One region of the Rhizobium sp. BK456 genome, then DNA from elsewhere that is predicted to be linked to it. Evidence: predicted binding sites of a transcription regulator. Region 1 holds the regulator's gene; each other region holds the start of a gene.
The links. Region 1 encodes LexA, which represses DNA repair genes until DNA is damaged. Its sites were predicted from a motif close to TGTTCNNNNTGTGTTCNG; they were not measured.

Region 1 (7,716 bases):
TCGGCCTGGGCGAAATCGGCGCTGTCGGCGACGATGTCGCGGACATCCTTGTCGATCGCCTTCAGATCGTCTTCGGAGGCCCAGCCCTTTTCGATGAGGCGCGCCTTGACCTGCTCGATCGGATCCTGCTCGGAGCGCATCTTCTGCACTTCTTCCTTCGAGCGATATTTCGCCGGATCCGACATGGAGTGGCCGCGGTAACGATAGGTCAGCATTTCGAGAATGATCGGGCCCTTGCCGGAGCGGCAATGTTCGAGCGCCTCGTCGGCGGCCGCCTTGACGGCGCGAACGTCCATCCCGTCAACCTGGATGCCGGGGATGCCGAAGCCGGAGCCGCGCAGCGAGTAGTTCGACTGCGCAGTGGCGCGGGCCGTCGAGGTGCCCATGGCGTAGCGGTTGTTCTCGACGATATAGACGATCGGCAGCTTCCAGAGGGCCGCCATGTTGAAGCTCTCGTAGACCTGGCCCTGGTTGGCGGCGCCATCGCCGAAATAGGCGATCGAGACATTGCCGTTGCCGCGGTAATGGTTGGCAAAGGCAAGACCGGTTCCGAGCGAAACCTGGGCGCCGACGATGCCGTGGCCGCCGTAGAAATGCTTCTCTTTCGAGAACATGTGCATCGAGCCGCCCTTCCCGTGGGAATAGCCGCTGCGGCGGCCGGTCAGCTCGGCCATGACGCCGCGCGCTTCCATGCCGGTTGCCAGCATGTGGCCGTGGTCGCGATAGGCGGTGATGACCTGGTCGCCTTCCTTCTGCGCCATCTGCATGCCGACGACGACAGCTTCCTGACCGATATAGAGGTGGCAAAAGCCGCCGATGAAGCCCATGCCGTAAAGCTGGCCGGCCTTCTCCTCGAAGCGGCGGATCAGCAGCATCTCGCGATAGGCCTTGAACTCCTCATCGCGATCGAAGTCGGCTACCGGGCCTCCATTCGATGCTTTGGCTGCCGGTTTTGCTGCAGTTTTGCGGCTGGAAACGGTCGCGGTCTTTCGCGGCGCCATTCAACCCTCCCTATGGGTTTGTCGTTTCTCGATGGCGCGTACCATAGGGAAGAAATATGACCACAGCAATGCCATAATTGCATGGCTCGTATTCAGCACTAAACTATTGGAAATACGAAGAAAATTCCAATTAACCGAATTCCGGTTAATTGGAATAATGGTTGAATATGACGATCTCGTCCGCGCGCGACATATTGAGCTGATAGCGCGCTTTTTCGTCCAACATATCCTTGTCGAGCGAGCCATCACTCAGAAGCGCGACCTGATTTTCCAGATGTTCGCGCTTCGCCTTCAAGATCGCAAGCTCTTTTTCACGCGCGACGCGCTGGTGCTCGAACGTCTCCGTTGCGCGCAGGCCGTAATCGCCGTGAATGCAATGATAGCCGAAATAGGAGAGGAAGGCGACCGTCATGGCCGGAATGACGAAGCGGCCGAATTTTCTCTTCTTATGATGCTTTGTCCACATACACGCATGCTCTTGAACGCATTACCAATTCGTTCAGCATAACGCCCAGAGATTAACCGTTCGTTGACCGTAAAAACGGCCAACAAAAAACCCGCGCCGGGAGGGCGCGGGTCAAATTATCGAAAGCAGATCCGATCAGCCGCGAATGATCGAGCGGCCGGCATACTGGGCCTGGGGGCCGAGGCCTTCCTCGATGCGGATCAGTTGGTTGTACTTGGCAAGACGGTCCGAACGGGACAGCGAGCCGGTCTTGATCTGGCCGCAGTTGGTGGCGACAGCGAGATCGGCGATGGTCGAATCTTCGGTTTCGCCGGAGCGGTGCGACATGACGGCTGTGTAGGCAGCCTTATGCGCCGTGTTGACGGCGTCGAGCGTTTCCGTCAGCGAACCGATCTGGTTGACCTTGACGAGGATCGAGTTGGCGACACCCATGCGGATGCCGTCGCGAAGACGGGCGGAGTTGGTGACGAAGAGATCGTCGCCGACGAGCTGGGTCTTCTTGCCTGTGAGGTCGGTCAGCGTCTTCCAGCCGTCCCAGTCGTCTTCAGCCATGCCGTCCTCGATCGAGATGATCGGGTACTTGGCGGCAAGTTCGGCCAGATATTCGGCCATGGCGCCCGATTCGAGCGTGCGGCCTTCACCTTCGAGGACGTATTTGCCGTCCTTGAAGAACTCCGTCGAGGCGCAATCGAGACCGAGGTAGATGTCCTCACCCGGCCTGTAGCCGGCTTTCTCGACCGACTTGACGATGAAATCGAGGGCTTCCGAAGCGCTCTTCAGGCCCGGTGCGAAACCGCCTTCATCGCCGACATTGGTGTTGTGGCCCTGGGCGGCCAGTTCCTTGCGGAGCGTGTGGAAGACTTCCGAACCCATACGCACGGCTTCGGCGATCGTATCGGCGCCGACCGGCAGGATCATGAATTCCTGGAAATCGATCGGATTGTCGGCATGGGCGCCGCCGTTGATGATGTTCATCATCGGCACCGGAAGCAGGCTCGCGGAAGCGCCGCCGACGTAGCGATAGAGCGGCAGGCCGGAGGCTTGGGCAGCAGCCTTAGCGACGGCCAGCGACACACCGAGGATAGCGTTGGCGCCGAGGCGCGACTTGTTCGGCGTGCCGTCGAGCTCGATCATGATGTTGTCGATCTGGATCTGGTTTTCGGCATCGATGCCGCCGATCGCGTCGAAGATCTCGGTATTGGCCGCATCGACCGCTTTCTGCACGCCCTTGCCGAGGTAGCGCTTGCCGCCGTCGCGCAGCTCGACCGCCTCATGGGCGCCGGTCGAAGCGCCCGAGGGAACGGCCGCGCGGCCCATGCTGCCGTCTTCGAGATAGACATCGACTTCGACGGTGGGGTTGCCACGGCTATCGAGAATTTCGCGGGCGATGATATCGGTGATTGCAGTCATGGGTTCTTCCTGCTCGGTGGGTGATCAATCGTTCGAAGCCTGTCATAATCGAAGGCGTGCAAATTACAATGGCACATTGCGGCACCCTCGACCTGCATGTCCGATCGTCGCTATAGCACGAACATGTCAGGCTTTTGACTGTCAGCCCTTGGCGACAGCGTCAAAGGCCAGCAGCTTTTCCAGAAGCCGCGGCATGTCCTTCAAATAGACCATGTTCGGGCCGTCGGACGGTGCGTTGTCGGGGTCCTGGTGGGTTTCGACGAAGACGCCGGCAATGCCGGTCGCCACCGCTGCGCGCGCCAGCGTTTCCACGAATTCCCGCTGACCGCCGGAGGAATCGCCCTGCCCGCCCGGCTGCGCCACGGAATGGGTCGCATCGAAGATAACGGGCGCGCCCATCGACGCCATGATAGGCAGCGAGCGCATGTCGGAAACCAGCGTGTTGTAGCCGAAGGAGGCGCCGCGTTCGCAGAGCAGCACGTTAGGATTGCCGCTGGCGTTGAGCTTCTTCAGGACGTTCTTCATGTCCCAGGGGGCGAGGAACTGGCCCTTCTTGACATTGACGGCACGGCCGGTCTCGGCGGCGGCGATCAGAAGGTCGGTCTGACGGCAGAGGAAGGCCGGGATCTGCAGGACATCGACCACCCTTGCCACTTCGGCGCATTGCTCGGCGGTATGAACGTCGGTGAGAACCGGAAAGCCGAATTCCTTCTTGAGATCGGCGAAGACCTGCATGCCTTTTTCAAGCCCGATGCCGCGCTCGGCCGACAGCGAGGTGCGGTTCGCCTTGTCGAAGGAGCTCTTGTAGACGAGGCCGATGCCGAGCTTGGCGCAGAGCTCCTTGAGCGTGCCGGCAACCATGAAAGCGTGGTCGCGGCTCTCCATCTGGCAGGGGCCGGCAATCAGCGACAGGCGGCCGGTATTGGAAAAGGTGACCTGGCCTGCGCCCTCGCCGATCCTGACTTCCGAATTCGTATCAGTGCTCATCATCTTTCCTCGAAGGCGAAAAGCGTGCCCTGCCCGGGCGCCGGCTTCACCAGAATGCGATTGTTCTTGCGCGTGTAGGTCACTCCGTTAGCAGCCAAATGCGCTTCTGTCACGGCAAGATCGGCGACGGTGAAGAGGATGGCCCGGCCGCGCAGGCCGCGGTCGGCGGATAAGACGGCAACCTCGAAATAGGCCTCCAGCCCCTCCGGCGTCATCAGGCTGATTTTCGCATTCGGCGCCGCGATATTGACGCCGAAACCGGTTTTCTCGACCGCCGACTGCGCCATGGCAAGGCTGACGAAACCGGCGTAGGCGGCGGCATCAGGCGCGCACAGCGCGATCTCGGCGATGCCGGTCACGCCATTGGCATGTGTCTCCAGCGCGCCGCGGTCGGCGGGCAATGGATTGATGCGCTGGCAGGTAAAGAGAAAGAAGTCCGGCGCAAGCAGATCCGCTGCAAAGGCCAGTTTGAAGCTGCCGACGCTTTCGGAACCGTCCGGCATCTTCATTGGCCGGCTGAACTCCAGCATCTCGCCGGCGCTCGATCCGCCGGCAGCGAAGTGCCGATGATCGTGGCCGGCATCCTCGGTGCCGAAAACCACCGCCGAAAGCCCCTCATCGCCGCAACGGAAGCGGAAGGCCCGGTTGCGGGCGGTGAAGACATTCCCTTGCCGCGCCGAGGCCTCGCTCTCCTCGACGCTGGCGATACCGAGCGGCTCCAGATAGGTCTTGTCGGCGAAGAAGACACAGGCATTCTCCGTTCCGAAGGGATGGCGGGCATCGGCGGCAACCGTGAAGCCGAGCTTGCCGAGCCGCTCGCGGGCCAGATCGATATTGACGACGGGCAGCACGACATGATCCAGCGGGTGCGGTTTGGCGGAACGCTCGTTCATCATATCCCTCCCTCAAACGATAAGAGATGTGCGACAGCACCACCCCCAATGCAAGACATGTGTGCCAATCCGGCGAATGAAAATAAAAATCTCAAAGAGTTGGCGGCAAGTTTTACGGAAATTTAGCTACTTGCAGAACACATATGGAACATATAGTGTCTGTTCTGGATTTGTTTCAATCAGGGGTCACACGCCGATGCTCACGCGCAAACAACAGGAGCTTCTCCTTTTCATTCATGAGCGCATGAAGGAATCCGGCGTTCCGCCATCTTTCGACGAGATGAAGGATGCCCTGGATCTGGCCTCCAAATCCGGCATTCATCGCCTGATTACAGCGCTCGAAGAACGCGGTTTCATTCGCCGCCTACCGAACCGCGCCAGGGCGCTCGAGGTCATCAAGCTTCCCGAAGCCTATAGTCCCAGCATCCAGCCCCGGCGCGGCTTTTCGCCGAGCGTCATCGAGGGCAGCCTCGGCAAGCCCCAGCCGGTCGCCGCCCCCGCGCCTGTAAAACCCGTCGCCGACAACGGCAACTCGGTCTCGGTGCCGGTCATGGGCCGAATCGCTGCCGGTGTTCCGATATCGGCAATCCAGAACAATACCCACGACATCGTCGTTCCCGCCGACATGCTCGGCTCCGGTGAACATTATGCGCTGGAGGTGAAGGGCGATTCGATGATCGACGCCGGCATCTTCGACGGCGACACGGTGATCATCCGCAACGGCAGCACCGCAAGCCCCGGCGACATCGTCGTTGCCCTCGTCGATGACGAGGAAGCGACGCTGAAGCGCTTCCGCCGCAAGGGCGCCTCGATCGCGCTTGAGGCGGCCAACCCGGCTTACGAGACCCGGATCTTTGGGCCCGACCGCGTCAAGGTGCAGGGCAAGCTCGTCGGCCTCATTCGCCGCTATCACTGACACTGGACAGGCCGGATTCGGTAAAACTGTTGCTGCGCCAGTCATAGGCGCGCTGGCGCATCCATGGCCGCGACAGCGTTTCGAATGCGGTTGCGACCTCCAGGCCGGTATCTGCGAAGCGCAGCTCGAGGGAACCGGTCTTGCGCAGCGTCTCACCGGTGAAGAGCGTCGCGCCTGAGCGGCAGCTGTTGAAACGCAGGCGGACCGGCGTCACGACGATATCGGCTGCATCGCAGGCCGGGCCGAGATAAGCGGCATTGTCGATGATGCTTACCACACGGCCATTGCCAAGCCTTGATATGCACCAGGCCTTTTTGACGCAGGAGAAGCGGTTTGTTTCACCGCCCGCGGCGGCCCCCCGCATCGCTGTCCTTGCTTCATTCTGTTGCTCGCGGGAAAGCCTGACGCGTCGGTCTTCCCCCTCCGGCGGGATAGCGGGGCCACCCAGCATCTTCGGCGGGTGATGCGTCGGCAGGACCAGCGCTCTTTGCCACTGGTCGAAGATGAAATCCGGCGGGTTTTCACGATTGGAAGCCATTGCCGCGGTCTCGACGAGCGCGACCAGACCGCCATCCTCCGAAATCACCAGATCCGGCGGCCGGGAAACCGGCAGAATCAACAGAATGAAGGTCGAAACGGCGAGGATTGCTGAGCCGGCATGGCGCAGCCGGGTGCGGAGCAGCGTCAGCAGCAGGAAGCCTGCCACGGCGATGGCGAAATACCAGGCGGGCAAGCGGCCGACGCCGATATCGCCGCCCCAGCCGGACACTGTCTTGGCGACCGCGATCACCAGATCAAGGCCGAAGCCGACCACCTTCCAGAGCGGAGCGTCCAGACCGAACGGCATGAGCAACATCGCCAGCAGCCCGGCCGGCATCACGATGAAGGAGATGATCGGCATCGTCGCGAGGTTTGCCGGCAGGCCGTAAGCGGTCAGGCGATGAAAATGTTCGATCGAAAACAGCGCCGTGGAAAAACCGCCGATCAGCGAAGTCAGGAAGACGCCGCCGAAGAAACCGGCGACCGCAACGAGCGGCCGGAAGACCGGCAGCCTCAGCAAAGCGTTTTCGCGAATGCGCCGCTCCTTCCACAACTGATAACCCGATACCAGCGCCAATGTCGCGGCAAAGGACATCTGGAAGCTCGGGCCCAGGACTTCGGAGGGCGAAATGGCGATGATGACGAGGGCCGAGAGCACGACATTGCGCAGGCTGATCGACGGCCGATCGAAGAAGACGGCAATCAGCATGATGGCCATCATGATAAAGGCGCGTTCAGCCGAGACCCCGAAGCCGGAGATCAGGTAGTAAGCGGTGACGGCGATGAGCGCGCCTGCTGCGGCGATCTTCTTGGTCGGATAGGCCTGGGCAGCACCTGGAAAGAGGCTGAGCAGCATCCGGAAGCCGACGAAGAAGATGCCGGCCGACAACGCCATGTTGAGGCCCGAGATCGCGACGATATGAGCAAGGCCGGACTGGCGCAGCGCCTCCGTCGTCGCATTCGAGATGGCGCGCCGCTCGTCGGTCACCAGAGCAGCGGCAAAAGCGCCCGTATCGCCGGGCAGGATCGATCGAATGCGATCGCCGATACCGCTGCGCAGCCGGTAAAGCCATTCGAGCATTGCTTCCGACGTCGACATTGCACCCTGCGGGCCCGCCCCCAAATCCCTCTCCGGAGCGCCATAGAAGAAGCCGTTGGCACCGATGCCGTCGAAATAGGCACTGAAGGAGAAATCGTTGAGTTCAGGCAGCGCTGGGCCTGCCGGAGGCGTCAGCCGCGCCCTGCCGGTGATGATGTCACCGATCTCGAAAGGCGTATCGGCGCCGCGGACGATCGCGGTGATGCGCCCCGGCCGCCGCTTCAGCTCCGGCGCCTCCGTGCCGGTGACGGCAAGGATGTAGCGCCAACGCCCACGTCCATCGCCTTCCCGCCGTTCGACACGGCCGGTCACCGTCGTCGTCACGGATGAATCGAGGATCACGGTCGAAGCCCTCCAGCTCTCGAATTGTGCTGAGAGCATGCCGCAGGCGAAAAGCGCCAACG
Region 2 (7,716 bases), on a different contig from region 1:
TCGTTGCGGTCATTTCGCTCGCCGCGATCCTTGCGGTCCTGCCGGTCACCGCGTGGCTGGTCGCCCCGTGGCTGGTTGTTGCGGTCGCCTCTAGGCTGCTGCGGCCGGCCGCCATCGCGGTTGCCGCCGTCCTTGCCGCGGTTGTGACGATTATTGTCGCGGCCTTCGCCGCCGCGATTGCCATCGCCGCCTTCACCACCACCCGGCCGGCGATTGCGGTCGCCGCGTTCCTGGTTCTGGCCCCGCTCCTGGCCCTGGCCGCCACGGCGTTCGCCATGCCCGCCGCGCGCCTGGCGCTGATTGTCGTTGCGGCCGCCGAGACGCCACAGAAGAACCGGCTTCGGTTCCACCGGCTCGCCGGTTTCCTCGGAAGCGGACACCGCTTCCTCAGGCGCGGAAGCTTCATCAGGAGCAGATGTCTCGACCGCTTCATCAGGAGCCGCGGTTTTCACCGTTTCCGCCACCGGCGTGTCGACATCAGCAGAAGCTGCCTCGGCCACAGATGGCTCGGCGGCAGTTTCTTCCGTCGCGCCGTCGGCATCGTCGTGATCGGCCTTTTCAGCTGTATCGTCGGCAGGCGTTTCCGCGGCCGTTGCCGGCACTGAGGCCGCATCCTGCGTCGCAAGATGTGCCGATGCCTCTTCCGCCTTCACCGCATCGGCGCGATAGCCGAGACCCTTGAGGATTTCTTCCATGTCCTCGAGCGTCGCCCCGAGGATCGACAGCATCGCCGTCGTCGTCGTGAAGCGGCGGCCGTCATAGGCGCCCTCCGGCCGGTTGCTCTGACCGGGCTTCCACTGCAGCAGCGGCCGGATGATATCGGCAAGCCGCTCGAGGATGTCGATGCGCACGGCACGCTTGCCGAGGAAGCGGAAGCCGGCGAGCTTATAGAACATCCGCTCGAAACTTGGGTCGGTGACGACCGAGGTGCGGCCGGCGGCAAGCACCGGAATGAGATCGCCGTAGCCCGGCTTGTCCAAACCGTCGTTCTTCAGCGCCCAGAGCAGCGTGATGAGCTCGGCCGGCGCCGGCTTCAGAAGTGCCGGAACGAAAATATGGTAAGCGCCGAAACGCACGCCGTAGCGGCGCATCGAGGCGCGGGCCTCCTGATCGAGCGACTTGACCTCCTCGGTCACGTCACGGCGGAACAGCACGCCGAGGTTTTCGACGAGCTGGAACGCGAGCCCCTTTGCCAGACCCTGCAGGTCCTCGGCGCGCGACAGATCATCGAGCGGCTTCAGCACCGTGCTGATATGATGATTGACGAAGCGTTCGACACGGGCGGCGACATGATCGCGGGCATTGCCCGTCAACTGCTCGTCGGCCAGCAGAAGCACCCGCGGACGCATGATGTGATCGCTGCCCGAAAGCCGCGCCACCGGGTCGCCGATCCAACGGATCAGGCCATCCGAACCGATCGCCAGGTCACTGTTGCCAGCGGCATGGATTCGAGCCGCACGGGCCTCGAATTCGAGCGCGAGCGCTTTCTGCGACGCAGCCTGAACCGCCTTGGCATCCGGTCCGTCCGTTCCCGCCACCGGCGTGAAGCGGAATCCGCTCAATTGCCCTACATGATGTCCTTCAACGAAGACATCGCCATTCACACTGATTTCAGCTTCCAGCATCGCATTCTCTCTCAGGCGCTTCATGAGCACAGATGTCCTGCGATCAACAAAGCGTTTCGTCAACCTTTCATGTAACGCGTCGGACAATCGATCTTCGATTTCCCGCGTCTTTTCCTGCCAGTGTGTCGGATCGGCAAGCCAACCAGGCCGATTCGAAACATAGGTCCAGGTTCTTATCTGCGCGATTCGCGCCGAAAGCGTGTCAATTTCCCCATCTGTCCGATCGGAACGATGAACCTGTTCCGCGAGAAACTGCTCGTTCACCGTGCCATAGCGCACGAGATCGGAAAAGAGGGTCGAGATAAGATCGGCATGTTGTGCCGGGGTGATACGCCGATAGTCGGGAAGCGCGCAAGCCTCCCAGAGTTTTTCGACCCGGGCCGGCCTGTCGGCAAGGTTGATCACCTCGGGATAACGTGAAAGCTGTTCCAGCGCCTGCTGGTCGACCGCAGGCAGCGCCCGCGTCAACCCCGCTACGCGCGGTCCCGCCTCGAGGCTGGCGCGCAGCGCTTGGATCGAGGAGAAGTCCATCTCGGTGGTGCGCCACTGCAAAACCTTGACATTGTCGAATTCATGCCCTTCGATGCGCTGTACCAGCTCCTCGTCCAGGGGCGAAACCTGTCCGGTGACGCCGAAGGTACCGTCGCGAACGTGCCGCCCGGCGCGTCCGGCGATCTGGCCGAGTTCGCCCGGATTGAGATTGCGAAACTGGTAGCCGTCGAACTTCCGGTCCTGGGCGAAGGCGACGTGATCGACATCGAGGTTGAGGCCCATGCCGATCGCATCGGTCGCCACCAGATATTCGACATCGCCCGCCTGATAAAGCGCCACCTGCGCATTGCGGGTGCGCGGGCTGAGCGCGCCGAGCACGACAGCCGCGCCGCCGCGCTGCCGGCGGATGAGTTCGGCGATCGCATAGACCTCGTCGGCCGAGAAGGCGACGATGGCCGAGCGCTGCGGCAGCCGGGTGATCTTCTTCTGCCCGGCATAGAAAAGATGCGAAAGCCGCGGCCGCTCGACGATCGTGATGCCGGGCAGGAGCTGCTGCAGGATCGGCTGCATCGTTGCCGCGCCGAGCAGCAGCGTTTCCTCGCGGCCGCGAAGATGCAGGATGCGGTCGGTGAAGATATGGCCGCGCTCGAGATCGCCGGCGAGCTGCACCTCGTCGATTGCGACGAAGGCGGCCTTGGTCTCACGCGGCATCGCCTCGACGGTGCAGACCGAAAAGCGCGCATTGGGCGGCGAAATCTTTTCCTCGCCGGTGACCAGCGCCACATTCTGCGCGCCGACCTTCTCAACCACCCGCGTATAGACCTCACGCGCCAGCAGCCTGAGCGGCAGGCCGATCACGCCGGTCCCGTGAGCGACCATGCGCTCGATGGCATAATGGGTCTTACCGGTATTGGTCGGCCCAAGCACCGCGGTCACACCGCGCCCGCTCAGAATCATCGGCTGCGAAGTCAGAGTCATGGTCCATGCAAATGAGGCGGGCAGCCCCCAGGAAAACAGTGCTTCCGCGACGGAAGCCAGAGAACACATGGACAGCCGCCGCCGCAAACGCAAGGGCAGATTTTAAAATGCTGCCGGGATTACGACCTACGCGAGTCACGCGGACCGCCGGTATTTGCGATTCGGAACAGCGTGAGAACGAATCAGCGACGAATCGCTGACTCCCGATGATTCAGCTTTTGTTCACGGCTAAGTATTGATTTTGAATCACTTTTTCCCACTAGATGCTGAATCGTCTGACTCCCTCCGCTTGGCATTTTCGTCGCCGCAATCGGCGAATCCGGCCAGTGGCGAACAATCAAAAATTGCGCCTGAAATTAACCTCTCGACCAAAGCCGGAACGAATCGGCGACGAATCGCTGACCGCATCGTTTTCGCCTTTCGTTCACGGCCACATCTGGTGGCGAAACTCGGTCCATGCGCTATATGCGTATCGCCGATCGGCGTCCCCGTTCCGCCTTGTCCATCGGCATTAATCTTTCGGAAGCCGGATTCATATCCCGTTAAGCCGCGATGGTCGCCGGCGGCGCGCCGATCAAATACGGAACGAATCGCTGACGAATCGGCGACATCGGGACCTTCTCGCTTTGTTCACCGCAACATGTTGTATTTAAACGCCTTTTTAACCATGCTGGCAGGTTTTCGATAGGGCGGGGGTCCGAGCGCGTCACATTTCCTGGCTTAACCGGGAACAAAAATCGCCAATGCGTGTTTCTGGTCCATTCAAATTGCGGATGAAATGAAGGAAACACACCATGCTTGGCACAATACTTCTTGTTATCCTCATTCTGCTCTTGATCGGAGCCTTGCCGAATTGGGGTTATAGCCGTGGCTGGGGCTATGGACCTTCTGGCGGTTTGGGGCTAGTTCTCGTGATTATCATTATCCTTGTACTCATGGGCCGCATCTAAAGGCCAACAAACCTGGGGAGTTACGACATGATGAAGAAGATTGTTCTTATTGGTGCGCTCGTCGGCGCCCTGGCATCCTGCACAGCGACCGAGCAGGGAACGGCGATCGGCGCCGGCACCGGCGCGGTCATCGGCGGTGCCGTGACCAACAGCTGGGGTGGTGCCGCCGTCGGCGCCGTTGCCGGCGGTCTGACCGGCGCTCTCATCGGCCAGTCGGTCGAACGCCGCGGCTACTGCGTCTATCGCGACCGCTACGGCCGCCGCTACGAGGCCCGTTGCCGCTACTGATCGGCAAAAGCATATCGGACTTCCCAACGGGCGCTTCGGCGCCCGTTTTTCTTTGATGGCCGCCTCCGTCAACGCGGCGTTGACGATCGGTCGCCAAAGCCAAACCTACCGACCTCCATCAGGCAGGCGCACATTTCCTTCATGAGCGCAGTGGGCAGGCGAATCCGCCCGGCGCATCTGAAAGGAACGCTTCCATGGGTCAGATTTTCCTGAATTCCGCTGTCGCCATTCTCATCGCCTTGGCTTTCCTCACAAGCGCGATTTCAGCTCTTCGCGGCCAGGATCGCTCGCCGCAGCGCGTGCCGGTCAAGATTCCGCCACGGCGTCACCAAAACACCGGCGGCCGTTCCTGATGTCCGCACGGCGGGCATCCATACAAAGAGCGATAGCGCGTCCGGCAAGACGCGCTATCGCTTTCAAGTCGATTCCGATTTCCGGGGCCGGTTAGACGAAGAACTGCCCGCCATTGGCGGTCAGCGTCGAGCCGGTGATGAAGCCGGCATCGTCGGAGGCGAGGAAGGTAACGCAGCGCGCAATTTCCTCAGGCTCGCCGAGACGCCCGACGGGAATCTGCGGAATGATACGTTCGTTCAGCACCTTCTCCGGCACGGCGAGCACCATCTCGGTTCCGATGTAACCGGGGCAGATGGCATTGACGGTGATGTTCTTGGCCGCCCCTTCCTGGGCCAGCGCCTTGGTGAAGCCGAGATCGCCGGCTTTGGCCGCCGAATAGTTCGCCTGACCCATCTGCCCCTTCTGGCCGTTGATCGACGAAATATTGACGATGCGGCCGAAGCTGCGGTCACGCATGCCGGTCCAGACCTGATGCGTCATGTTGAACAGGCCGGTGAGGTTGGTATTGATCACCTCGTGCCACTGCTGCGGCGTCATCTTGTGGAACATCGCGTCGCGGGTGATGCCGGCATTGTTGACGAGCACTTCCACCGGCCCGATCTCGCTTTCGATCCGGGCGATCCCCTCGCCGCAGGCGGCGTAATCCGAAACATCCCATTTGAACACCGGCACGCCGGTGGCGTCGTGGAAGGCTTTGGCCTTCTCGTCGTTGCCGGCATAATTGGCGGCAACCCTGTATCCGGCGTTTTTCAGCGCCACGGATATGGCCGCACCAATGCCGCGCGTACCCCCGGTGACCACAGCCACTCTGCTCATGTTCCGCTCCCCTTTTGTTTTCGCCCCGCTCTGGCGGGATTTTTCAATCAATGACGGATCGTATGCTGTTTAAAGTGCTTCGAAGCACATGGCGACACCCATGCCGCCACCGATGCAAAGCGTGGCCAGCCCCTTCTTGGCGCCGCGGCGCTTCATTTCGAACAACAGCGTATTGAGAACGCGCGCGCCGGAAGCGCCGATCGGATGGCCGATCGCGATCGCCCCGCCGTTGACGTTGACGATCGCAGGATCCCATCCGAGATCCTTGGTGACGGCGCAGGCCTGCGCCGCGAAAGCCTCGTTGGCTTCGACGAGATCGAGATCGCCGACCGACCAGCCGGCCTTTTCGAGCGCCTTGCGCGACGCCGGGATCGGGCCGGTGCCCATGATCGAAGGATCGACGCCGGCGGTCGCCCAAGAGACGATGCGGGCGAGCGGCTGGATACCGCGACGGACCGCCTCCGCTTCGCTCATCAGCACCGCGGCAGCGGCGCCGTCGTTGAGGCCGGAAGCATTCGCTGCCGTCACCGTGCCCTCCTTGTCGAAGGCCGGGCGCAGCTTACCCATCGCCTCCAGCGTGGCGCCATGGCGGATATATTCGTCGGCATCGACCGTAACGTCGCCCTTACGCGTCTGAATGATGTAGGGGATGATCTCGTCGGCAAAGCGGCCGGCCTTCTGCGCCGCCTCCGCCTTGTTCTGCGAGGCGACGGCGAACTGATCCTGCTCGTCACGCGAAAGCTGCCACTGACGCGCGATATTCTCGGCGGTGATGCCCATGTGGTAGCCGTGGAACGCATCGGTCAGGCCGTCCTTGATCATGGTGTCGACCATCTTGGCGTCGCCCATCTTGACGCCGCCGCGCAAGTGCATGGCATGCGGTGCCATCGACATGGATTCCTGGCCGCCGGCAACGATGATCTTGGCGTCGCCGGTGGCGATCTGCTGCATGCCGAGCGCGACGGCGCGCAGACCCGAACCGCAGAGCTGGTTGACGCCCCAGGCTGTCGCCTCCTTCGGAATGCCGGCTTTGATCGCCGCCTGGCGCGCCGGGTTCTGGCCCTCGCCTGCAGCGAGCACCTGACCGAGGATCACCTCATCCACTTCGCCGGCATCGACGCCGGCGCGCGCGAGCGCACCCTTGATGACGGCCGCGCCGAGCTCATGCGCCGGAACCGTTGCGAAAGCGCCGTTGAACGAGCCGACGGCCGTTCGACCTGCACTGGCGATGACGATGGATGAATTGCTCATGGGGACGCTCCTCGTTTTCGTCTCACTTACATAAGAGGAAACTGGCAAAGCTTGGAGCGCAAGTCAAACGCGAAGACCGGCCGGGGTCATTTTTCGGCACGAACGCGAAAGCCCGAATTCATCTGCTCTGTGAAAGGTTTGCCGCATCGCACAAAGAGATTGTCACCGGCCTTCTTTTGCGTTTACAGTCTGAAGTGGAGGAATATCCATAATTCAGACGGGGGTCCAGGAGACTGATATGGCGAAGCATGAGGGTCAGATAGTCATCAAGAAATACGCCAATCGCCGCCTATACAATACAGGCACCAGCACCTACGTCACGCTGGAAGACCTGGCGGAGATGGTGAAGAAGGGCGAAGAATTTACCGTCCAGGATGCAAAAAGCGGAGATGACATCACTCATTCGGTGCTGACCCAGATCATCTTCGAGCAGGAATCGAAGACCGGCAACACGCTTCTCCCGATCTCCTTCCTGCGCCAGCTCATCACCTATTACGGAGACCAGATGCAGATGGTCGTGCCGAGCTTTCTCGAACATTCGATGCGCGCCTTCAGCGAACAGCAATCCCAGATGCGCGAGCAGGTAAACCGGGCCTTCGGTGAAACGCCGCTCGGCAAGAACCTGCAACTGCCGATGCAGATGGTCGAGGACCAGGTTCGCCGCAACACCGAGCTGTTTCAGCAGGCGATGCAGATGTTCTCGCCCTTCATGACGCCGCCGGCCAAGGAAAGCCGCAAGGCCGAGGCCAAGGATATCGATGAGCTGAAGGAACAGCTCCGCGCCCTTCAGAACAAACTCGACAACCTATAATCCGATCGAGACATCCCGTCCGGCGCTCCGGATCGACACGGCAAACCCGCCAATCACATCGATCAGAGCGATCGTCATCAAAATGAAGAAGACCTGCGTTGCAGCATCTCGGACGAGCAGAAACTCGACCAGGAAGGCGATGAAAACCAGC
Region 3 (7,716 bases), on a different contig from region 1:
CTTCCGGATTGGGAAGGCGCAGGCGCGGGAAGTTCAACGGCGAGTTCAAAAGCAGGCTCTTGATCCTGGAATAGGCGGCCGCCGACCGGTTGAACTGGTGCCAGCCTTCGATGGCGCCTTCGATCGGCGCCAGTGCGCGTCCCGAGATGATCGAAGAGGCAATCACCATGCCGCCGGTCAGCTCACCGGAGAGCGACAGATGCGCGCCCCAGCCGAGCAGAGTGATCTGGGTGATCATGCGGCAGGCCTTCGATATGCCGGAGAAGATGATGTTGCGGTCCTGCGCCTCGACCTGCGATTTCAGCGAGCCCGCCGTTTCCCGGCCCCACATCTTCACGGCCTCGGGGATCATCGCCATTGCGTTGATGATCTGCGAATTGCGCGACATGGAATCCAGGTGGAAATTCGCCCGGCTGAGATAGCTGTTGGATTCGGCAAATTGCCGGGCGGTGAATTTCTGGTTCAGATAGGCGATGAAGAATAGCACCGCGCAGCAGGTCATGATGATGATGCCGAGATGCGGATGCACGAAATAAACGACGACGACGAAGAACGGCATCAGCGGCGCGTCGAGAAACGCAATCAGCGTGCCGGATGTGAGGAAACCGCGCAGCAGCTGCAGGTCCTGGAGCGTCTGATAGTCTTTGCCGCTGCCATGCAGCGAGGCCCGCGCCGCAGCGCTGAGGATCGGCGCGCCGAGCTGCACTTCGAGTTCCACCGCGGTTCGCATCAGGATGAAGCGCCTAACCGTATCCATGAAGGCCTGAAGCAGCACGGCGCCGAGCACGGCGATCGAGAGCATGACGAGCGTGTCGATCGAGCGGCTGGTCAGCACCCGGTCGGATATCTGAAAGAGATAGAGCGGGATCGCCAGCAGAAGCACGTTGATGGCGATCGTGAACATCATGACGACCACCATGTTGCGCCGTACGGCCCCCATGCCGCGCGCGAGGCTGGCGGCGAAATTCACAGGCTCGCTGCGCTTGTGAAAACCGCCGCCACTTCCCCCGCCCCCGCCCCCGCCGCCCCCGGGATCGGAATGCTTGCCATTTCCGCCTCCGCCGGTGCGGAGACGCCTGTCGGTCTCGCTGACCGGACCGCTGTCGCCTTCGATGGTCTTAGCGAAAGGCATCGTCGGGCTCGATTTGAGCTCGGTTTTCTCTTTCGGCAGTTCAGGCGTCGCCCGCGCCTCGATCGGCGATGGGTCGGATGCCTCCGCCAGTGTTGCTTCAACCGGTTTTTCTTCCACTGGTTTTGTTGGTGCCGGGCCCCTCATCACTGCAGCGGGAGCCGCCGGTTCTGCATTCCAGGCTTTTAATGAGGATTCCAACGTCACCGTCTTTTGCGGGAGGGGTGCCTGCACCGTGGCTGCGCGCGCCATATGGGCAGCGTCGCTTGCTGGAACATCGGCCGGCGCCTTGCTGCGATCGGAAGACGCAGACGAAGCGGCGGCACCGGTGAGCCGACGAAGGTTCTCGACGGCTTCGTCGATCGCAGAGATGCACAGATCGTTCCTCGCCGCTTCCGAGGGCGCAGCGGAGGGAATATTGCCTGACCTCAAATCGAGGGCGCTGCCCGCTGCAAAGACTTGTTTCGAAATCTGGTTCATCGTGATTCTCTCACAATCCTCAGGGTCACGCGACCACGGCTTGCATGACGTCGGCGGGATGCGCCGACGACCAAGAAAGGTCATGCCCTGCATTGATTACGCCATCGGCAGAATCGCCGGCCGCAGGATCATCGTCGTTGAGAAAGGCGATGACTTCGTTGGCGAGCCTGTCGTCTGCCTGGTGCGGCTGGGTCGTGTCATGCTCTACAAGCCCGCCCTGAATGAGGATAGCGTCCGAGTAGAGCTGGCCTACCAGATAGGTCGTCTGGCCGAAACTGTCATAATCGATGATCTCGGCGATATTGACGACCGCATTGCTGCCGGTGTCGATCGTGACCGTTGCATCGGGATTGTTCTTCAGAAGCGTCGATGCCGCCTGGGTCACATCATCGGAATCGCCGAGGATGCTGACCTGCTTTATAACAGTCATGTCGTAGAGATTACCGGTAATGTAGAGCACGTTGAGGCCGGCATAGCCTTGGAAATTCACATCGAAGGACAGCCCTTCCGGCATGTTGGGATCGCGATCTTCGATGGCTTTCTGGGTCTCGATCATATAATCCGGCATTGCCTCGAAGGGGCTGCCTGCGCCGACATTGTGAATAGAGGCGAAATTCCAGATCAGATTGTCGCCGGTCTCGATGTCGGCGCCGGGATCGGCGCCGTCTTCCGCCCGCACCCAGTCATTGTCGTAGAGCAGCGAGATCTGCGTGATGCTGTTGATGTCGAGCACATTGCCGCCGATGATCACCAGATCATATTGCATGCCCATCCCGAAAAAGGAGGAGAGGTTGATGGAGGTGTTGCCGCCTGTCAGAACCGTGGTTTCGGATCCCGAGGTGGTGACCGTCATCGTGTCGTTGTCGCTGACGAAGTGATACTGCTCGACCCATTGTACGAAGGAGACATCGCCGTCGATGACACTGACGCGCCAGCTGGTCGGGAACGTCGGATCGGCAGCATCGGTTTCGGCATGGCTCGATGCCTCGAAGGTGCTTTGTTGGAAGACCGCGATATTCTTGGCGACTGTCCCCGCCTCCTCGGCCGAGTGCGCGGATGCGCGCAGCGCCGAGGCGATATCGTCATTATCGCTATAGACAAAGGATTGGGAAACCGCATCAACCTGGTGGTAGTCGCCCATCACCGCGGTGACCGAGGTGATGACGGCGGTATTGATCACCGAGGCGACGTTGATGACGAAGTTCGCCCCGGCGGTCACCTCAAGGCTGTTGCCGCTTGGGTCGGTCTGCTCAACGGATGAATTGCTATCGTCGGGTTCTTCCGGGAGCTTGGCGAGACCGCGGTCGGGCAGGAAGTCATCGAGGACAGGGATCTCGGCCTCGATCTTGCCGTTGACGTAAACCGGACCGTTGACCTCGGGATCGAGGCGGATGAAATCATGCGTGGCGTCGGTGCTTGGCGGCGTTGCACCGCTGCTCTCGCTATCCTCGTCTTGGACATTTGCGGCATCCTTGGTATCGCGGGCATCATGGATGTAGCTTTCCAGATCCTGGGCGATCTTCAGGGCGCCGTCATAGCTGTCGGTTCGGTGGAGATCCGAAAAAGGCGTGAAGACTTCGGCCTTGGTGCCGAACTCCGCCAGCCGCTCGGTGACGAAACTCGTGTCCCGGGCAGCATGATTGCCGTCCGTCATGTCGAGATAGTCGTCGTCGTAAAGCACGTTGACCTGGAGGACATGACTGATCGCCGAACCAGGCCCGGCAAAGACATTCAATTCCGGCTCATTCGACAGCACGATATCCGTGGGCGAGCCGAAATGCGGTAACGGGATGTCCCTTGCGGCAATCGCCGCCAGCTTCTCGATGCTCTCTTCGAAGACGCGGCCCAAATGACGCGAAGGACCAAATTCGATCTCGTAACTGCCGCCTTTGTAGATGATCTCGGGATCGTAGTCCTTGAGCTGCAGATTGGAAGTGAAGGCCGCGGTAAACGCGTCCTGATCCGGCAGAACCGGTCCATCGTCGCCGGCTCCTGTGCCTTCGGCAAATTTGGTGCGCGCCCTCATCTCTTCGGTGGTCATCTCGAAGAGACCGATGAAGTGCGCAATGATTTCCGAAATCTTCTCGATATGCATGGTTCGGCCCTCCCATTCGAAATGACGATCGGCCTTTTAAAGCGGCCCCGCCGGGAGCCATGGTCGTCAAACCGTTTTCAAACAGTCGAACTGCACCGGCGCCGGCCGGTGCAGTTCGTCTTGGTCGCTGGAGGTTAGTATCAGGTGCCGGTATCCTCGCCGACGTCGGAGACATGAGAATTGCCGCCGATGACGCTGGAGTCGACCGTGTTGCTGAGCAGGTTCGCGCCCTGAACGAGCTCGAGGTGGAAGCCTGAATTGGCAAGGATCGCCGAAGCATCGGCCGCGCTCGAGCCGGTGGCGTCGTCGCCGGCCTTGAGATCCCAGCCCCGGCCGTCCATTTCCATGCCTTCCGCGCTATCGGCGGTGCCTGCATTGGCGTTCAAGTGGTTCTGGGCGCCTTCGTTCTCCATCTTGATGTTCCAGGCGCTGTCCTGGTCGGCCAGATGGTTTGCCTGAACGGCGCTGAAGCCGCTGTCGTTGCCCGCGCCGGACAGTGAGTCATTCAGAATGCTGTCGACGTCGAGCGTGAAGGAGAAGTCGTCGCCGAGGTTGAAGGTGAGGTCGTGGCCGGCAACGCCGAGGTTGTCGAAATCTTTGACGTCCTCGATGACGGCGAAGTCGGTGTCCGTCTTGTTGAAGCTGTCAGCGGTGTTGTTGCTGTCGGAAACTGTCTTGGTGTCGGTATCGGTAATGGTCTTGATATCGGTGTCGGTCACGGTCTTCGTATCGGTGTCCGTAATCGTCTTGGTGTCGGTGTCGTTGTCGCTGTACGACTTGCTGTCATAGCTCCAGTCGTAGTCGGTTTTGGTCTCGGTGATCGTCGTGGTCTTGGTGCTGGTGTCGTCGTCGGACTTGTAGCTCCAGTCGTATTCGTTATCGCGGTTGTCGCCATTGTTGGCGGAGAGTTCGGCTTTGACGTCGACGTCGACGCTGTTGTCGGTATTGTCACGATTGTCGCCATTGGCGACGCCACCGACATAACCTGTCGAGCCGTCGTCGACTTCAGTTGAATTAATAGCGCTGTTGGCAAAGCCGTCGGCCAGCGCCCCGACCTTCGTGATTTCGGTTACGTCGCCCGATGGTTTCGGGTCGTGTTTATAGGCGTCAGACATCAAAATCTCTCCAGAAAAAAACCGGAGCAGCTTTTCGAAATCCCTCTCATCTCAAATGGGATCTTGCTCGCGCTCGCTCCGATGCGGTTAACATCGGCAGATGTATTCGATACCAGTCATCTGCAGCTTCATCGCGATTTGTTCGTCAAACCGTTGGTATTGGGACCGTACGTACTCAGTACAAGGCCGCACATATCCAGCTCCGCATCCTGACGAGGATGAGGAGTGTTCAGGCTTTATTGTCGTTGATTTGCCCTAAATGGATGCCACGTACCAAAAACACACGCCGATACCTGGATCGTCCATGCCGCCACTTTGGCGACGATCACAGATTGCTGGAAAAAATGCGGAGCCGATAGATATCAATTCGGGCTAAGGCAGATTGACCACCTTCGTCTAGCCCCTGTCGGTGGAGCAATGGGACGTCTCAGGTGGGGTATTGCCGAGCGACGAGAGTAAGACTTGCAGCGCTCGCCGCGGGGTTGAGTGGCGCCATTCGACGGTTGTTCGGCCCATATCCGCTTGAGGACGAAAATATAACAATCTGTACTGAACTATTACATCGAGCTCTGATCTATATTGGGAGCAAATTTAACCTCGAAGTACGCATCATAGTAAAAATACAACCAAAGCTTAGTATATTGTTGTTTTTCGCCCGCTAAAACTAATCACTTTGGGCCATTTCCTTCCTTCTCAATCCGTATTAACATAATTAAGAAATGTCTAAAAAATAAGGCGGTGACATCCGGGGCCGGCATTTCATACTATTGAATACCCGCCATCGCTCCACGTTTGAGTAAAGTGTAACGCTAGGGGAGGCGTATATGTTCATGACAGGCTCAGAGACGGAGAATTCTGACCAGGGACGGAAGTTGGAGTCATCGAGAAATACTATACTAGTGGTCGCCAAGGCGGACCTGTTTTCTGAATGCATGGTAGAAGCGCTGGCGAAGAAATTTCCGAACTGTGAGGTGTCAAGCATAACGAGCACAAAGCCGATGCTGGACAAAGATGCCAACGATATAAAGCTTGTTTTATTCTATCACATACCTGCGCCCGAGCTTCATGAAGCGCTGCAGGCTGCTCGCGAAAATCACCCGGAAACTTCCGTCGGACTCGTCGTCGAAGCGATCGACATGCTCGAACCCTATGTCAGCCGCCTGGTGGAGGCAAGGATCATCGATGGCGTCCTGCCGCTCAACCTGCGGCTCGATGTCTTTATGGCCGCGGTTGATCTGCTGATGAAGGGTGGCGAACATTTTCCGTCAGCCCTTCTCAATCGCCTCACCAACAAGAACACCCCGCTGGAGCCTTCGCTCTATCAGACAAAATCGGTCGATGCGGCGCGCACCAATGCGCTGAAGCTGAGACGCGACAGCATCTCCTCGTTGACCACGCGCGAGGTTCAGATCCTGGACCTCATATGCAAGGGCACGCAAAACAAGATCATCGCCGACAAGCTGCATCTTTCCGAAAACACCGTGAAGGTTCACGTCCGCAACATCTACAAGAAGATGAACGTCCGAAACCGGACGGAAGCTGCATCCCGTTTCTTCAACGAGCATCCCGCCGGCGAGGACGACATGTCCGGCCGGTGGCGCAACTGATCCAGAGCAAGTCCGGCAAATTGGCTAGCGATTTTGCCAGGCAAAGCGCGCTATTGCCGGGAATGGCGTGAAAACAAAAAGGCTGAGCATCTTGGTGAACCGAAGAAAGGCGCAAATACTCTCGCGCGCCACGCGTCCATTCAGACGCGCGAACAAGGCCGTCGCACTGATTGTTGCGTCAGATCGACGGACGTGCGAAGCAGCGCGACTTCTGTCCGAAGCCGCTGGGAGAGCAGATATAAGGCGCTGAGCCGTGATAGGCGACGCGAACCGTTGGCGTAGCCGGGCGTTCGGGCCGATTTGCCGGATAGGCATAGGTTTTTGCAGCGCGCGGGGCCTCGACCACGACGACGTTCTTTTTCGCTACGGCGGCTATGTCGTCGTTAACGACGGTACAGGCCGCTGTCCCGATCGCAAGAAGCGTCGTTCCCCCGGCAAACATCGCAAGATGAAATAGACGCCAGCCTTTCGGCTGCGCTGCAACTTGTTTTTTCAACATGGCCAAAACCCCTCGCATATGGCGCTTCCGGATGCAAGGCCGGTCGTGCGGTTCAGCCCGGCCGATCTTCCCGTTACTTCTAGGTGAGCTGCATTGAGTGAAGCTTGAGCGCGGTCTGGACACTCGCTCTGAGGGTAAAATAGACAGAAAATGATTAATCATTTGTTACATCAAAGAATAGTTGCGTAATTATTTCGAATACTTGGAATTTTTGAAGTTGACCTTATCCGCAATCGTCTTATCATTTTAATAGTAATTCAGTTGTTCTAAGAATAACTCAAAAGTTATTCATGTTGAGATAGTCGGTACAGAGTCGGTACAATGAATATCCAACAGGATAAGGACGGCATGAAGTGCTTAACTAAAACAAAAGACTAAAACATGGGAAGGAGTTGTAATGCGTAGTTTCGTTCCCAGCGAAGGCTATTCCGAAGTGACAGACATGCCGGTGCGCAAGGATTTGGGCACCGCTCTTGTGAATGGCGGCGCCGGTTTCCTCGGCTCGCATCTCTGCGAAAGGCTTCTACAGCGCGGCCACCGAGTCATCTGCCTCGATAATTTTTCCACCGGGCGCCGCGTGAACGTCGATCACCTCGCATCGAACGCCCGTTTTCAGCTCGTCGAGCACGATGTTCGCCAACCCTTCGATATCGAAGCGTCCCTCATCTTTAACTTCGCCTCGCCCGCCTCTCCGCCCGACTATCAGCGGGATCCTGTCGGCACATTGCTCACCAACGTGCTTGGCGCCGTCAACACCCTGGATTGCGCCCGCAAGACCGGTGCGGTCGTCG

Region 2: a site for LexA is predicted at 3,258-3,275, ahead of FHX03_RS22170 (helicase-related protein). Genes of this name have one in related genera too.
Region 3: a site for LexA is predicted at 4,831-4,848, ahead of FHX03_RS29630 (fibrinogen-binding protein). Genes of this name have one in related genera too.

What each region holds. Positions count from the first base shown of each region.
Region 1 covers NZ_JACIAO010000003.1:275,439-283,154, forward strand. The annotation lists gene pdhA (pyruvate dehydrogenase (acetyl-transferring) E1 component subunit alpha) at 1-1,001, opposite strand, end outside; gene FHX03_RS10935 (FtsB family cell division protein) at 1,147-1,467, opposite strand; gene eno (phosphopyruvate hydratase) at 1,603-2,877, opposite strand; gene kdsA (3-deoxy-8-phosphooctulonate synthase) at 3,019-3,864, opposite strand; gene FHX03_RS10950 (VOC family protein) at 3,864-4,757, opposite strand; gene lexA (transcriptional repressor LexA) at 4,954-5,673, shown strand; gene FHX03_RS10960 (ComEC/Rec2 family competence protein) at 5,654-7,716, opposite strand, start outside.
Region 2 covers NZ_JACIAO010000008.1:105,438-113,153, reverse strand. The annotation lists gene FHX03_RS22170 (helicase-related protein) at 1-3,095, opposite strand, end outside; gene FHX03_RS22165 (DUF3309 family protein) at 3,890-4,045, shown strand; gene FHX03_RS22160 (YMGG-like glycine zipper-containing protein) at 4,073-4,333, shown strand; gene FHX03_RS22155 (hypothetical protein) at 4,528-4,686, shown strand; gene FHX03_RS22150 (beta-ketoacyl-ACP reductase) at 4,778-5,503, opposite strand; gene FHX03_RS22145 (acetyl-CoA C-acetyltransferase) at 5,573-6,754, opposite strand; gene phaR (polyhydroxyalkanoate synthesis repressor PhaR) at 6,993-7,565, shown strand; gene FHX03_RS22135 (hypothetical protein) at 7,560-7,716, opposite strand, start outside.
Region 3 covers NZ_JACIAO010000013.1:209,686-217,401, reverse strand. The annotation lists gene FHX03_RS29640 (type I secretion system permease/ATPase) at 1-1,609, opposite strand, end outside; gene FHX03_RS29635 (hypothetical protein) at 1,635-3,704, opposite strand; gene FHX03_RS29630 (fibrinogen-binding protein) at 3,845-4,819, opposite strand; gene FHX03_RS29625 (helix-turn-helix transcriptional regulator) at 5,644-6,426, shown strand; gene FHX03_RS29620 (hypothetical protein) at 6,605-6,925, opposite strand; gene FHX03_RS29615 (UDP-glucuronic acid decarboxylase family protein) at 7,323-7,716, shown strand, end outside.